3 regions of the Mesorhizobium sp. M0778 genome follow, and region 2 is predicted to be linked to each of the others. Evidence: riboswitches for the same ligand, from Rfam matches in the RefSeq annotation. Region 2 holds a riboswitch; each other region holds the start of a gene.
The links. A riboswitch is a leader RNA that binds a small molecule or an ion and turns the genes downstream of it on or off. The one in region 2 is predicted to bind thiamine pyrophosphate.

Region 1 (2,266 bases), on a different contig from region 2:
TAGCCGCCGCAATCCTCGCCTTCGGCTTTGTCTACATTCACCCGTTCGAGGACGGAAACGGCCGCATTCACCGCTACCTAATCCACCACGTCCTTGCCATGCGCGGCTTCAATCCGCCGGGAGTGGTCTTTCCCGTCTCGGCCGCGATCCTGGACCAGATCAACGAGTACAGGGGCGTGCTCGAGAGCTATTCGCAGCGCCTTCTGCCATTGGTGGAATGGGAACCGACGCCGCAATTCAACGTCCGGGTGCTGAATGACACCGGTGATTTCTACCGGTTCTTCGATGCAACCCCGCACGCCGAATTCCTCTATGCCTGCGTTCAGCGGACGATCGAACGGGACCTTCCCGAGGAAACCGCATTTCTGCAGCGCTACGATCAGTTCCGGCAGCAGGTGGACGCCTTTATTGACATGCCCGAGCGGTTGACCGATCTGCTCTTCCGTTTTCTTCACCAGAATGATGGACATCTATCGAACCGCGCGCGCGAAAAGGAATTCGCCACGCTGACCAGTGACGAGGCAGGAAGAATCGAGGCGATCTACGCGCAAACCTTTGGTGCCCATTGAAGGTGTGATCATCAGGATCGATTTTTAGTCCGACGGTTTGTAATTCCCTTGTCCCTGCCTTCATCTCCGAGGCTTGACTTGTCGCCGAGACATGCACGATTTTTTCCGCACGGTCTGACCGGCCGCCGATCAGCCGCGGCCAGAACGCGCTTGACAAACCGGAGCCGTCCCGTCCAACCTCACGCATTCACCAGGGGAGTCCCGGCAAGGGGCTGAGATACTGCTGGCATTCGCGGCGCAGTGACCCGTTGAACCTGATCCAGTTCATACTGGCGTAGGGACGGTGCAAGCGCTTGCGGGAGTTTACGCCCGAGGTCCTGTTTCGGCAGGTCGACAGAAGCGTCTTTTCATCCTCCCGGCACAGAACTGGGTCTCCAATGCAACGAGCAAAGGAGCCTCAAGATGAATGCCCTCACCCCCGCCGTCTCGACGGGACCGCTGCCCGCCTCACGAAAAATCCACAAGCCCGGTGCCATCCACCCGCAGATCAGGGTGCCGATGCGCGAAATCTCCGTCCATCCGACGGCCGGCGAACCGCCCGTCACCGTCTACGATCCGTCCGGCCCCTATACAGACCCGACTGTCGAAACCAGCATCGAAAATGGCCTTGCACGGCTTCGCCACGAATGGATTACGGCGCGCGGCGATGTCGAGGCCTATGACGGCCGCCATGTCCGGCCGGAGGACAACGGATTCGCGACGGGCGAACGCCTGACGCCGGAATTTCCCATTCGCCATCAACCGCTCAGAGCCAAAGCAGGCAAGGCGGTGACGCAGCTTGCCTATGCGCGCGCCGGCATCATCACACCCGAAATGGAGTTCGCCGCCATCCGCGAGAACCTTGGTCGCGAGATCCTGCACGGCAAGCTTGAGCGCGACGGCGAGGCTTTCGGCGCGACACTGCCCGATTTCGTCACGCCGGATTTCGTGCGTGATGAGGTGGCGCGCGGACGCGCAATCATTCCCGCCAACATCAACCATCCCGAGAGCGAGCCGATGATCATCGGTCGCAATTTCCTGGTCAAGATCAACGCCAACATCGGCAACTCCGCCGTCACATCGTCGATGGCTGAAGAGGTCGAAAAAATGGTGTGGGCGATCCGCTGGGGCGCAGACACGGTGATGGACCTGTCGACCGGCCGCAACATCCACAACATCCGCGACTGGATCGTCCGCAACGCGCCGGTTCCGATCGGCACGGTGCCGCTCTATCAGGCGCTCGAAAAGGTCGGCGGCATCGCCGAGGACCTGACCTGGGAGGTCTACCGCGACATGCTGATCGAACAGGCCGAACAGGGCGTCGACTATTTCACCATCCATGCGGGCGTGCGGCTGCACTACATCCCGCTGACCGTTGACCGGGTCACTGGCATCGTCTCGCGCGGTGGCTCGATCATGGCCAAATGGTGCCTGCATCATCACCGGGAAAGCTTCCTCTACGAACATTTCGCCGAGATCTGCGACATTTGCCGCGCCTATGACGTGTCCTTTTCGCTGGGCGACGGCCTTCGTCCTGGCTCGATCGCCGACGCCAATGACGCAGCACAATTCGCCGAGCTGGAGACGCTCGGCGAGCTGACACAGATCGCCTGGGCGAAGGATTGCCAGGTAATGATCGAAGGCCCCGGCCACGTGCCGATGCACAAGGTCAAGGAGAACATGGACAAGCAGCTCGCCGTCTGCGGCGAGGCGCCGTT
Region 2 (2,266 bases):
AGATGTCCGGCAGGACAGAGGGGGGCGCCGTAGGGCGATCATCTTTCAATCCGAGCTACTTGCTCATCACCGCCAGCCACTCGTCGACCCAGGCCTTGCGATTTGCGGCGACCTCTTCCGAGCTGAACAGCAAGGTTTTGGTCGGTTTGACGAGCTTGTCGAACGCCGGATTGAGCGGCTTGTCGGTCTTGCCGGCCGGGAACATCCAGTTGGTTTCGGGAATGAGATCCTGGAATTTCGGCCCGGTCATGAAGGCGATGAACTTTTCCGCCAGCGGGTTCTTCGCGCCCTTGGTGGTGATCCCAGCGACTTCGATCTGCAGATATTCGCCTTCCTCGAAGGACGCCGCCTGGTAGCGCGAGGTGTTTTCGGCAACCATGTGGTAGGCTGGCGAAGTGGTATAGGACAGCACCATCGGCGCCTCACCCTTGGTGAACAGGCCGTAGGCCTCGCTCCAGCCCGGCGTCACCGTCAGCACCTTTGCCTTGAGTTTGGCCCAGGCTTCCGGAGCCTTGTCGCCATAGACCGACTTGACCCACAACAGCAGGCCAAGGCCCGGCGTCGAGGTGCGCGGATCCTGGATGACGATCTTGTCGCCGGCATCGCCCTCGACCAATTCCCTGAGGCTCTTCGGCGGGCTCTTCAGTTTTTCGGTATCGTAGACAACGGCGAAATAGCCATAGTCGAACGGCACGAAGATATCGTCGCTCCAGCCGCCCGGCACACTGACGTCCGACACGGCGCCATGCGGCGAAAACAGGCCGGTTGCCTTGGCATCGGCGGTCAAATTGGTATCGAGGCCAAGCACGATATCGGCCTTGGTCGCGGCCCCTTCCAGCTTCACACGGTTGAGCAGTGCCACGCCGTCGGCGACCGAGACGAATTCGACGACACAGCTGCACTCGGCCTCGAAGGCCTTCTTCACCGCCGGTCCCGGACCCCAATCGGCGGTGAAGCTTTCATAGGTATAGACGGTCAGCTTATCCTGTGCCGATGCCTGCCCTGGCAGGGCGAGCGCGGATGCTGCAAGCAGGATAATCGAGACAAGAGCGTGGAAAAAACTGCGCATCGGCGCCTCCTTCGTTCGCGTTGAAAGGAATTGAGGCGTCGGGCTGTCCGAAACGTCTAATCCCTCCGCCGGTACAAACCGGATCAGGTTCAGCGGGTTGGCAGTCTTGCCTCTCAGCCGGTCCGCGAAGATCGCGTCCGGCACCCCGTTAGAGCGTTTCGACACATAGGCCCGGCCGAAGTGCTGCGCAAGCGGAAGTTTGCCGGGCATCCAAAGCCCAGCCTTCCGTTTCGTCTGCCGTTTCATCTTCCGTTTCCGGGGCAGGGCTGGTAAGGGCCACGAGATATGAGCACATTCACCATCCTGCTTGGCGGCGATCTCATCCGCACGCCGCTGCTCGACCGCCAGGTCGAAGGCTCCCGCGTCATCGCTGCCGATGCCGGTATCGGCCATGCCCTTATGCTGGGCCTGATGCCGGAACTCTGGGTCGGCGATTTCGATTCCATACCTGCCGATTTGCCGGAGGATCTGGCCGCCGTGCCACGGCAGGTGTTTCCCGCCGAAAAGGACAAGACCGACGGTGAACTCGCTATCGCCGCCGCGCTCGAACGCGGTGCGACCAGACTTGTGCTGGCAGGCGCCTTCGGCGGCAAACGCACCGACCACATCTTCCTGCATCTGGCGCTGAGCGTCCGGCTGGCGGAAGGCGGGACGGAAGTGCTTTTGACCAGCGGCGCACAGGAAGGCATTCCTTTGCTGCCTGGAAAGACTGGCTTCGATTATGTCGACGGTACGCTGTTTTCGGTGCTCGGCTTTTCGGATCTCGCCGGCCTGACAGTCACCGGCGCCAAATGGCCGCTCGCCCATGTCGAGGTTGCCTTCGGCTCGTCGCTGACCATTTCCAACGAGGTCAAGGGCCGGCTGGAAATCGCGCTGGCCAGCGGCCGCGCACTGCTGCTCGCGCATCCTTTTCCCCTACCTGAAAGCTGACATGGCGCCGCCGCTTCTCAATCTCGACGGGATAAAGCTGACCTTTGGCGGCGCGCCGCTGCTCGACGGTGCCGCCCTGACGGCTTCGGCTGGCGACAAGATCGCCCTGGTCGGCCGCAACGGCTCTGGCAAGTCGACGCTCCTCAAGATCGCTGCCGGGCTGATCGAACCGCAGGACGGCGAAGTCTTCCGCCAGCCCTCGGCGACTGTGCGCTACTTGCCGCAAATGCCCGACATGGACGGCTTTGCGACTGTCCGCGCCTATGT
Region 3 (2,266 bases), on a different contig from region 2:
GCCCGGCGCGATGTCGGTGGTGAGCGGTCCAAGCGTATAGAACGGCGCGTCGCCGCAGACCGCGAGCTGCTTGTCCATGTTCTGCTTGATCTTGTGCATCGGCACGTGGCCGGGCCCCTCGATCATCACCTGGCAATCTTTCGCCCAGGCGATCTTGGTCAGCTCGCCGAGCGTTTCCAGCTCGGCGAATTGCGCGGCGTCGTTAGCATCGGCAATCGAGCCGGGACGAAGGCCGTCACCGAGCGAGAAGGACACATCATAGGCACGGCAGATGTCGCAGATTTCGGCGAAATGCTCGTAAAGGAAGCTTTCCCGGTGATGGTGCAGGCACCATTTGGCCATGATCGAGCCGCCGCGCGAGACGATGCCAGTGACCCGGTCGACGGTCAGCGGGATGTAGTGCAGCCGCACACCGGCATGGATGGTGAAATAGTCGACGCCTTGCTCGGCCTGTTCGATCAGCGTGTCGCGGTACAGCTCCCAGGTCAGATCCTCGGCAATGCCGCCAACCTTCTCGAGCGCCTGATAGAGCGGCACCGTGCCGATCGGCACCGGCGCGTTGCGGACGATCCAGTCGCGCATGTTGTGGATGTTGCGGCCGGTCGACAGGTCCATCACCGTATCGGCGCCCCAGCGGATCGCCCAGACCATCTTTTCGACCTCTTCGGCCATCGAGGAGGTGACAGCGGAGTTGCCGATATTGGCATTGATCTTGACCAGGAAATTGCGGCCGATGATCATCGGCTCGCTCTCTGGGTGGTTAATGTTGGCGGGAATGATTGCGCGTCCGCGCGCCACCTCATCACGCACGAAATCCGGCGTGACGAAATCGGGAAGTGTCGCGCCGAAAGCCTCGCCGTCGCGCTCAAGCTTGCCGTGCAGGATCTCGCGACCAAGGTTCTCGCGGATGGCGGCGAACTCCATTTCGGGTGTGATGATGCCGGCGCGCGCATAGGCAAGCTGCGTCACCGCCTTGCCTGCTTTGGCTCTGAGCGGTCGGTGGCGAATGGGAAATTCCGGCGTCAGCCGTTCGCCCGTCGCGAAGCCGTTGTCCTCCGGCCGGACATGGCGGCCGTCATAGGCCTCGACATCGCCGCGCGCCGTAATCCATTCGTGGCGAAGCCGTGCGAGGCCTTTTTCGATGCTGGTTTCGACAGTCGGGTCTGTATAGGGGCCAGACGGATCGTAGACGGTGACGGGCGGCTCGCCGGCCGTCGGATGGACGGAGATTTCGCGCATCGGCACCCTGATCTGCGGGTGGATGGCACCGGGCTTGTGGATTTTGCGTGAGGCGGGCAGTGGGCCCGTCGAGACGGCGGGGGTGAGGGCATTCATCTTGAGGCTCCTTTGCTCATGCATTGGAGACCCAGTTCTGTGCCGGAAGGACGAAAAGACGCTTTGGTCGACCTGCTCGAACAGGACCTCGGGCGTGAACTCCCGCAAAGCGCTTGCACCGTCCCTACGCCAGTATGAACTGGATCAGGTTCAACGGGTCACTGTGCCGCGAAAGCCAGCAGTATCTCAGCCCCTTGCCGGGACTCCCCTGGTGAATGCGTGAGGTTGGACGGGACGGCTCCGGTTTGTCAAGCGCGTTCTGGCCGCAGCTGATCGTCGGGCGATCGTCTCGGCCAGGCGCAAGATCGGATGGAGCGTTGCCTGAGAATCGTCTGTTCCTCGATCAGCCTCGCTTATGCTCTGGAGCTTGTTCTCTCGCGCTCGAATTTCCGCGGGGATGGCTGAACGGAGGCGATCCATTTGCGATTTTCAAGTGCATCGGGCCACACCCCACAATCGATCAACAAGTTGAACACCTCCTCACCCGACTGGGCCTTCGAGTTCGCAAAACCCGGCCGGGTACTGCTGGATGGCAGGGTCCGTCACGCGGGCGGAAGGGATGTGGAAATGAAAGAGCTGCGGATCAAAACACATAATCGAGCGATGAATATCGCCTGCGCGATCATCCGGACCAGATCTGATATGAAACATCGTCCGGCCCCGAGATCGAGGCTCCAATCTCGTATAGCTTCATGCGACGTTGGAGTGTTGCGAGATTGGTCCGCTCAACCGGAACTCAACCCTTTAATCGCGTTAGAATGAGCGTTCGAAACGCAGGATTCCGGCGACACCGCTCTTCTTGTTGGCATTGGTCCAGTTCACGTTGGAAGCGTCCACCTTGCCGACGGCGAAGTTGCCGTAGCGGCTATAGTCGAGTTCCGCCGTAACTGTGAAATCTGGAAGAGACGCATAGGCGACGTTTGCAGCGACA

Region 1: another riboswitch for thiamine pyrophosphate. It lies ahead of thiC (phosphomethylpyrimidine synthase ThiC); the one in region 2 lies ahead of thiB (thiamine ABC transporter substrate binding subunit).
Region 3: another riboswitch for thiamine pyrophosphate. It lies ahead of thiC (phosphomethylpyrimidine synthase ThiC); the one in region 2 lies ahead of thiB (thiamine ABC transporter substrate binding subunit).

What each region holds. Positions count from the first base shown of each region.
Region 1 covers NZ_JAMYPA010000015.1:144,491-146,756, forward strand. Annotated here, with positions in the region: gene NKI22_RS21120 (Fic family protein) at 1-569, shown strand, start outside; TPP riboswitch at 752-868, shown strand; gene thiC (phosphomethylpyrimidine synthase ThiC) at 972-2,266, shown strand, end outside.
Region 2 covers NZ_JAMYPA010000001.1:441,713-443,978, forward strand. Annotated here, with positions in the region: gene thiB (thiamine ABC transporter substrate binding subunit) at 56-1,069, opposite strand; TPP riboswitch at 1,113-1,227, opposite strand; gene NKI22_RS02255 (thiamine diphosphokinase) at 1,355-1,999, shown strand; gene NKI22_RS02260 (ABC-F family ATP-binding cassette domain-containing protein) at 2,001-2,266, shown strand, end outside.
Region 3 covers NZ_JAMYPA010000029.1:65,132-67,397, reverse strand. Annotated here, with positions in the region: partial or broken gene thiC (phosphomethylpyrimidine synthase ThiC) at 1-1,335, opposite strand, end outside; TPP riboswitch at 1,439-1,555, opposite strand; gene NKI22_RS28280 (porin) at 2,089-2,266, opposite strand, start outside.